DNA from 3 places in the Mesorhizobium sp. M7A.F.Ca.AU.002.02.1.1 genome. Region 3 is predicted to be linked to each of the others. Evidence: predicted binding sites of a transcription regulator. Region 3 holds the regulator's gene; each other region holds the start of a gene.

Region 1 (2,270 bases), on a different contig from region 3:
GCCGGCCGGCGCGGCCGGCGATCTGGCCAAGCTCGGCCGCCGTCAGATTGCGGTACTGGAAGCCGTCGAACTTGCGATTCTGGGCGAAGGCGACGTGGTCGAGATCGAGGTTGAGACCCATGCCGATGGCATCGGTGGCGATGAGGTAGTCGACATCGCCGGACTGGAACAGCGCCACCTGGGCGTTGCGGGTGCGCGGCGAGAGCGCGCCGAGCACGACGGCGGCACCGCCCTGCTGGCGGCGGATCAACTCGGCGATGGCGTAGACCTCGTCGGCGGAAAAGGCGACGATCGCCGTGCGCCGCGGCAGGCGGGTCAGCTTCTTGGAGCCGGCATAGGCAAGATGCGACAGCCTCGGCCGCGTCACCACCGAGACACCCCTCAGCAGGCGCTGCAGGATACTTTGCATGGTGGCGGCGCCCAGCAGCAGCGTTTCCTGGCGGCCGCGCAGGTGCAGGATGCGATCGGTGAAGATGTGGCCGCGCTCGAGGTCGCCGGCGAGCTGCACCTCGTCGATGGCGACGAAGGCGGCGTCGGTCTCGCGCGGCATGGCCTCGACGGTGCAGACCGAATATTTGGCGCCCGGTGGCTGGATCTTTTCCTCGCCGGTAATCAGCGCAACCTTGTGGGCGCCGACCTTTTCGCAGACGCGGGCGTAGACCTCGCGCGCCAGAAGCCTGAGCGGCAGGCCGATGATTCCACTCTCATGCGCCACCATGCGCTCGATGGCGAGATGGGTCTTGCCGGTGTTGGTCGGCCCGAGCACGGCGGTCACGTCGCGGCCCGACAGGATCAGCGGCTCAGTGTGTTTGGGCTGGATGTTCATCAACCTAGAATAAGGCTTCCGGGACCTGGAGATAAGGCTTCTGGCCTCTGGTTGTCGGGAGCGTGCCTCAAATGGGCGCGTATGACAGGCGACACATAGGGATTTCGGGCGCGAAGCGAAAGCGGAATGTTCCGTCGGCAGCCAGAAGGTGGTTCCGTCAAGCTCTCAATCAGAATGCGGATTAACGGATAGAACGAGTCTGGAACGAATCGGCGACGAATCAGTGACTCCTGCAGGTTCAGCTTTTGTTCACGGCTATATGTGGATTTCGCGACCACGAGACGCACCACATGCTGAATCGCTGAACTGGCCCGTTTCGTGCTAAGAGGGCATTGCCATTAACCTTTGCCGATAAACGATCACAATGGCTTGGCGTGCCTCGACCAAGGTTATGAAATTGTTGATCTTTCTTAATCTGCGTTAAGCAATTGGCAGGGGATTCCGGCTGTCGTCGTTAACGTTCAGCTCAAAGCCGGAACGAATCGGCGACGAATCAGCGATGGCGGAATTTTCCCGTTTTGTTCACCTCAATATCTTGTGTTGTGAACAGCTTATCCACCGAGAATCCACAGGCTTGGAAGCTGGTTTCGCACAGGCCGGCCGGGCCGCTGTTAACCTCTGCGTGCCGGATTGGGTCAGCAGCCGTGCTGTCACTTCGAAGGGACCATGGCGCAAACGAAAAACGGGCCGGCGCGCCGGCCCGTCGATCTCTGCGCCTACATCGCCGTCGTCAGGCGAAATACTGGCCGCCATTGGCCGTGATGGTCGAGCCGGTGATGAAGCCGGCATCTTCGGATGCGAGGAAGACGACGCAGCGCGCGATTTCTTCGGGCTCACCGAGGCGGCCGACAGGAATCTGCGGAATGATGCGCTCGTTGAGCACCTTCTCGTCGATCGCCTTGACCATCTCGGTGGCGATATAGCCGGGACAGATGACGTTGACAGTGATGCCGGCGCGCGCCCCCTCTTGGGCGAGAGCCTTGCTGAAACCGATATCGCCGGCCTTGGCGGCGGAATAGTTGACCTGGCCGGCCTGGCCCTTCTGGCCGTTGATCGAGGAGATGGTGATGATGCGGCCGAACTTGCGGTCGCGCATCCCGCTCCACAGCGGATGCGTCATGTTGAAGACGCCGGACAGGTTGGTGTCGATGACCTCTTTCCACTGCTCACGCGTGATCTTGTGGAACATGGCGTCGCGGGTGATGCCGGCATTGTTGACCAGCACCGAGACCGGGCCGAGATCGGCCTCGACCTGCTTGATGCCGGCGGCGCAGGCATCATAGTCGGCGACCGACCATTTGTAGACCGGAATGCCGGTCTCAGCCTTGAATTTCGCCGCTGCGGCATCATTGCCGGCATAGTTCGCCGCAACCGAATAGCCGACGGTCTTCAATGCGATCGAGATCGCCGCGCCGATGCCGCGCGATCCGCCTGTGACGATTGC
Region 2 (2,270 bases), on a different contig from region 3:
AACCTCGATCGTCCAGTCCTTGAGCGCCTTGCGGGCCATTTCTTCCACCTGGGCAAGGTCGCTGGTGAAGAAGGGGATACGGTCGCCATCTTCCGAAAGCGGCTCGACCCGATCCAGCGTCGGCCGCTCGGGCACCCAACCAAGAACGAAGGCAATATCGAAATCAATCTGGCGGTCCGGGCCAGCTGTGACCTCAAGCCGTTTGACGACGTCAGGATAGAGCTGTTTGCGCGCCGGCCACGTGTCCGGAAGCGCCTCGGCTTGCAATCTCGTTCGGGGAACGTCGATCAGTTCCATGACCTGATGGCGCGGAATTGTGTCCTCCGTCCAGCCCGCACAACATGCAATTGTCGCAGCTTCGTCGGCTTCTTCCCAGATTATGGCCGCTCGGTCCTCATCCTCGGTAGGTTTGTCGTCTTCCGGAAAGCCTTTGATATCCCACCCTTCCAACGCGAACAAACCTTCCGCGCCTTGCAAGGCCGTTATGCCGGCTCGCGCGAAAACTGCTTCGGCTGCCGCGACACCGCGTGCCAGTTCTTTGGACGTTGCACCTTCAATGTTCAAGCGAAGTTCCATGGTTCGCCTCCTGTGCCAATCGTGTTGACAGTGAACAAAATAAGAACATTGGAGTCAATAGGCTGTTGCCGACACAAGAATAAGATCTGTCTTTTCAACGCGATAGCCCACTGGACAATGATCGACGCATGATCCCGTTTCCAAGGCAACTGCTTCCATCGCCGATCAAGATGCGGACCGCCGCGGACGGGGACAGTCGGTCCCGCGTCCCGTCCTGCGGCCGGCGCTATGCTGACGCTCCTACGGCTGTCCTGTTAACCGCCCGCGGCGGGGGCGAATGTCCTCCGTCCTGCGCGCGACAATGTCCGCATTTGCGGACGCGCGCAGGACTGCGGTTTATGCGCCGTTTTTCCTTTGGCCGCCGGCAGTCGCCGGCGCGACGCCCAGCGGGCTATCGTGGCCTTCGACCGTATCGTGCTGTCGGTAAACGACTCTATCGGCGTCACCAGGCAGTGGTCGCTCCAAACCTTTCTTCCGCAGCGCCACCTCGCCGTGCCATTGACTCTTTATTAGGAAGAGAACAAATGAGGAACATACCATCGGCATTTCGCGTTCAGGGGACAGATGAGTGCATCGGCGCCAAACGCTGCCATTACCGATCTGCGAGAGCGCATTGCGCGTCTCGAAGGCGGCAATACGCGCGAACGAGCGGTGCTCCCCTTCGGCGTCACTGCCATCGACAGCCATCTGCCAGGGGGCGGTGTGGCTCTTGGCGCGCTCCATGAAGTTGCCGGCGGCGGCAACGGCGTCATCGATGGCGCCGCCGCATCGCTTTTTGCGGCGGGTATTGCGGCCAGAACGCAAGGCAAGGTGCTGTGGTGCGTGACGCGCCAGGATCTGTTTGCGCCGGCAATCGCCCAGGTCGGACTTCACCCCGACCGAGTGATCTATGTCGAAGCCGGTGACGACAAATCCTTGCTCGCCTGCTTCGAGGAAGGTTTGCGGCATGTGGGGCTTGGCGCTGTGGTTGCCGAAGTTGCCCGGCTGTCGATGACGGCCTCGCGACGTTTGCAGCTCGCATCGGAAGGCTCCGGCGCGATGGGCATCGCCATCCGCCGCTGGCGCCGCCAGACCGAAGCCGCCGATTTCGGGCAGCCGACGGCGTCTGTTACGCGCTGGCGGGTTTCTGTCTTGCCGTCGCGACCGCTTCCCGTGCCAGGCGTCGGCCGGGCACGATGGCAACTTGAATTGATCCGATCACGTGGAGGGGAAACGCTCGATATCGAAGTGGAGGCTTGTGATGCAAAGGGTCGTCTCGCTCTTCCTTCCAAGGTGGTCGACCGACCGGCTCAGAAGGAAATTGGGCGACGTCTCGCCGCCACCGGATAGACCCTTGGTGCTGGTCGGGCAGCAAGGCAACCGTCGCTTGGTGGTAGCAACAGATCGCGCGGCTGTGGAAGCGGGCCTGCGGGTGGGAATGCCGGCAACGAAGGCACAGGCGCTCGTTCAGGGGCTGGCGGTCATGGATGCCGAACCCGAGGCAGACGCTGAGGCATTGGAGCGGCTGGCCCTGTGGGCATTGCGGCGGTACGCGCCGATCGTCGCTGTGGATCCTCGGGACGGATTGGTCATGGATACCACAGGCGCCGACCACCTTCATGGCGGCGAACAGTTGATGCTGGCCGATATGGTCGAACGTCTCAGCCAGGTCGGCTTCTCGGCGCGCGCAGCCATAGCGGATAGCTGGGGTGCTG
Region 3 (2,270 bases):
CCGGTCCTGTCGATGCGGGCGCTCAAAGGCGCGCTTGCCATCTGGAGCGACGTCGACATGGCGGCATTGCGAAAGAAGAGCGTCGCGCAGACAGAACTGTTCATCCAGCTCGTCGAAGCCAAGTGCGGCGCCTACGGTCTCACGCTGGAGACCACCCGCGACGCGACCAGGCGCGGCAGCCAGGTGTCGTTCCTTCACGACCACGGCTATCAAATCATGCGGGCGCTGATCGAGCGCGGGGTGATCGGTGACTTCCGCGCACCGTCGACCATCCGTTTCGGCTTCACGCCGCTCTATGTCAGCTACAAGGATGTGTGGCTGGCGGTTGAGGTTCTGGAAGACATTCTGCGCACGGGAGCATGGAAGGACCAGCGTTTCGCCGTCAAGGAAGCCGTTACCTGACGCACCGATCCCGGCGATCCGCCGTCGCTGCCCTCACTGCCTGGCAAATGACGGAGAGCTGAATTTCCAGCCAAAATGCCCAACTGACGTTGGCGTTTTGGCTCCGTTTCGTTCACGGCCAACGAACGTCCCGAAGGTTGCAATCGCCCCTTGTCGAGGTCGATCGACAGATAATGCCAAGCTTTGGTAGGGGATAAGCCACAGGTCATTAACCATAACAATTTCAATGTGAGCAGGCGCATTGCCGAAGGTGGCGCCCGTCGATCGTAACCCGCTGGCAAGCGCCAAATAATTTCAGCAGCCTTAACAAATTCATTAAACTTTAAACGGTTGCAGAACACAACTGGAACAGATAGTGTTTGTTCTGGGTTTGTTTTTCGATTCTGGTTTCAGGGAACCTGGGGGCCGCCATGCTGACACGCAAGCAACATGAACTGCTGATGTTCATCCATGAACGCCTGAAGGAGAGCGGCATTCCGCCATCCTTCGACGAGATGAAGGAGGCGCTCGACCTTGCCTCCAAATCCGGGATTCATCGGCTGATCACGGCCCTTGAGGAGCGCGGCTTTATCCGCCGGCTGCCCAATCGGGCCCGCGCGCTGGAAGTGCTGCGGCTGCCGGACTCCATCGCGCCAGGCCTCAATGCGGCAAAGAAGTTTTCGCCAAGCGTCATCCAGGGCAGTCTTGGTCAGGGTGGTGCTCTTGGCCGGCAGATCAAGCCGGCGCCTTCGCGGATGCCTTCGCCCGGCAATGACGACGATGCGGTCTCTGCCGTTTCGATCCCGGTCATGGGTCGCATCGCCGCCGGCGTGCCGATCGATGCCATCCAGCATCAGACGCATTCGATTTCGGTGCCGCCGGACATGATCATGGGCGGCGCGCACTATGCGCTGGAGGTCAAGGGCGATTCGATGATCGAGGCCGGCATCTTCGACGGCGACACCGTTATCATCCGTAACGCCGACACGGCCAGCCCCGGCGAGATCATCGTGGCGCTGGTCGATGAAGAGGAAGCGACGCTGAAGCGGTTCCGCCGCAAGGGCGCCTCGATTGCCCTCGAAGCCGCCAATCCAGCCTATGAGACACGGATTTTCGGGCCGGACAGGGTCAAGGTGCAAGGCAAGCTCGTCGGCCTGATCCGTCGCTACTGAGACGGCTGTGGGTTGACCACTGGCTTCTCGGGTTTCTTGAAGGGTGCCAGCCCCCTCGCCTCGCGAGAGTATCTGCGTTGCGTGTGCCAGGGCCGATATGGGCTGTCCACCGCGAAGCTGATCGTCGCCGGCGTGGTCGCCGATTGGCGATCGAAGAAGACCGCGGCACTGCCTTTGCGAGCCAGTTGCCGCTTGGTGATGACGAGAACCAGCGGGTTGTGACAGGCGTCATAGGCGGTGGCGTCGTTGACGACGATCAGTTCGGCGAAGCCGCAGGCTTTCCAGGTGTCCTTGCGGTCCTCGACATAGGCAATGATCGCACCGGACATGTGCCTGGCCACGCAAACGCCTGAGGAGCAATAGAACGGCGATCCCGGCGGTAGCTCAACGGCATCCGCGACGTCGAATTGCCCATCGCTGTTGTCGAACACTTCCGGAACGACGATGGTTTCCGATGTCAGCGCGCGTTTCCAGTTGTCGACGGTGAATTCGTTCGGCCGTTGCCGGCTGACGGCAAGCTCACCGCCACCGATCGGCAACGCCACCAGCCGGGCGTCTTCCGAGATCAGCACATCGGGCGTGCGCGTATCCGAGACGGTCAGCAAGCCTGCCAACGCGAATGGCAGAGCCGCGAGCCGCAGCCATGTCGTCGCCATCGTCGCGATGACCAGGGCAATGGCCACCAGCAGGACCGACTGTTGCGAAATCAGCCCGACC

Evidence for each region. The regulator LexA, encoded in region 3, represses DNA repair genes until DNA is damaged. The targets are predictions, from matches to a motif close to TGTTCNNNNTGTGTTCNG.
Region 1: a site for LexA is predicted at 1,016-1,033, ahead of EN879_RS09680 (helicase-related protein). Genes of this name have one in related genera too.
Region 2: a site for LexA is predicted at 1,093-1,110, ahead of EN879_RS03105 (ImuA family protein). Genes of this name have one in related genera too.

What each region holds. Positions count from the first base shown of each region.
Region 1 is NZ_RZPB01000108.1:5,040-7,309, reverse strand. Features, by position in the region: gene EN879_RS09680 (helicase-related protein) at 1-826, opposite strand, end outside; gene phbB (acetoacetyl-CoA reductase) at 1,557-2,270, opposite strand, start outside.
Region 2 is NZ_RZPB01000022.1:16,767-19,036, reverse strand. Features, by position in the region: gene EN879_RS03110 (hypothetical protein) at 1-576, opposite strand, end outside; gene EN879_RS03105 (ImuA family protein) at 1,141-1,905, shown strand; gene EN879_RS03100 (DUF6504 family protein) at 1,817-2,270, shown strand, end outside.
Region 3 is NZ_RZPB01000215.1:863-3,132, reverse strand. Features, by position in the region: gene kynU (kynureninase) at 1-402, shown strand, start outside; gene lexA (transcriptional repressor LexA) at 813-1,553, shown strand; partial or broken gene EN879_RS15320 (ComEC/Rec2 family competence protein) at 1,547-2,270, opposite strand, start outside.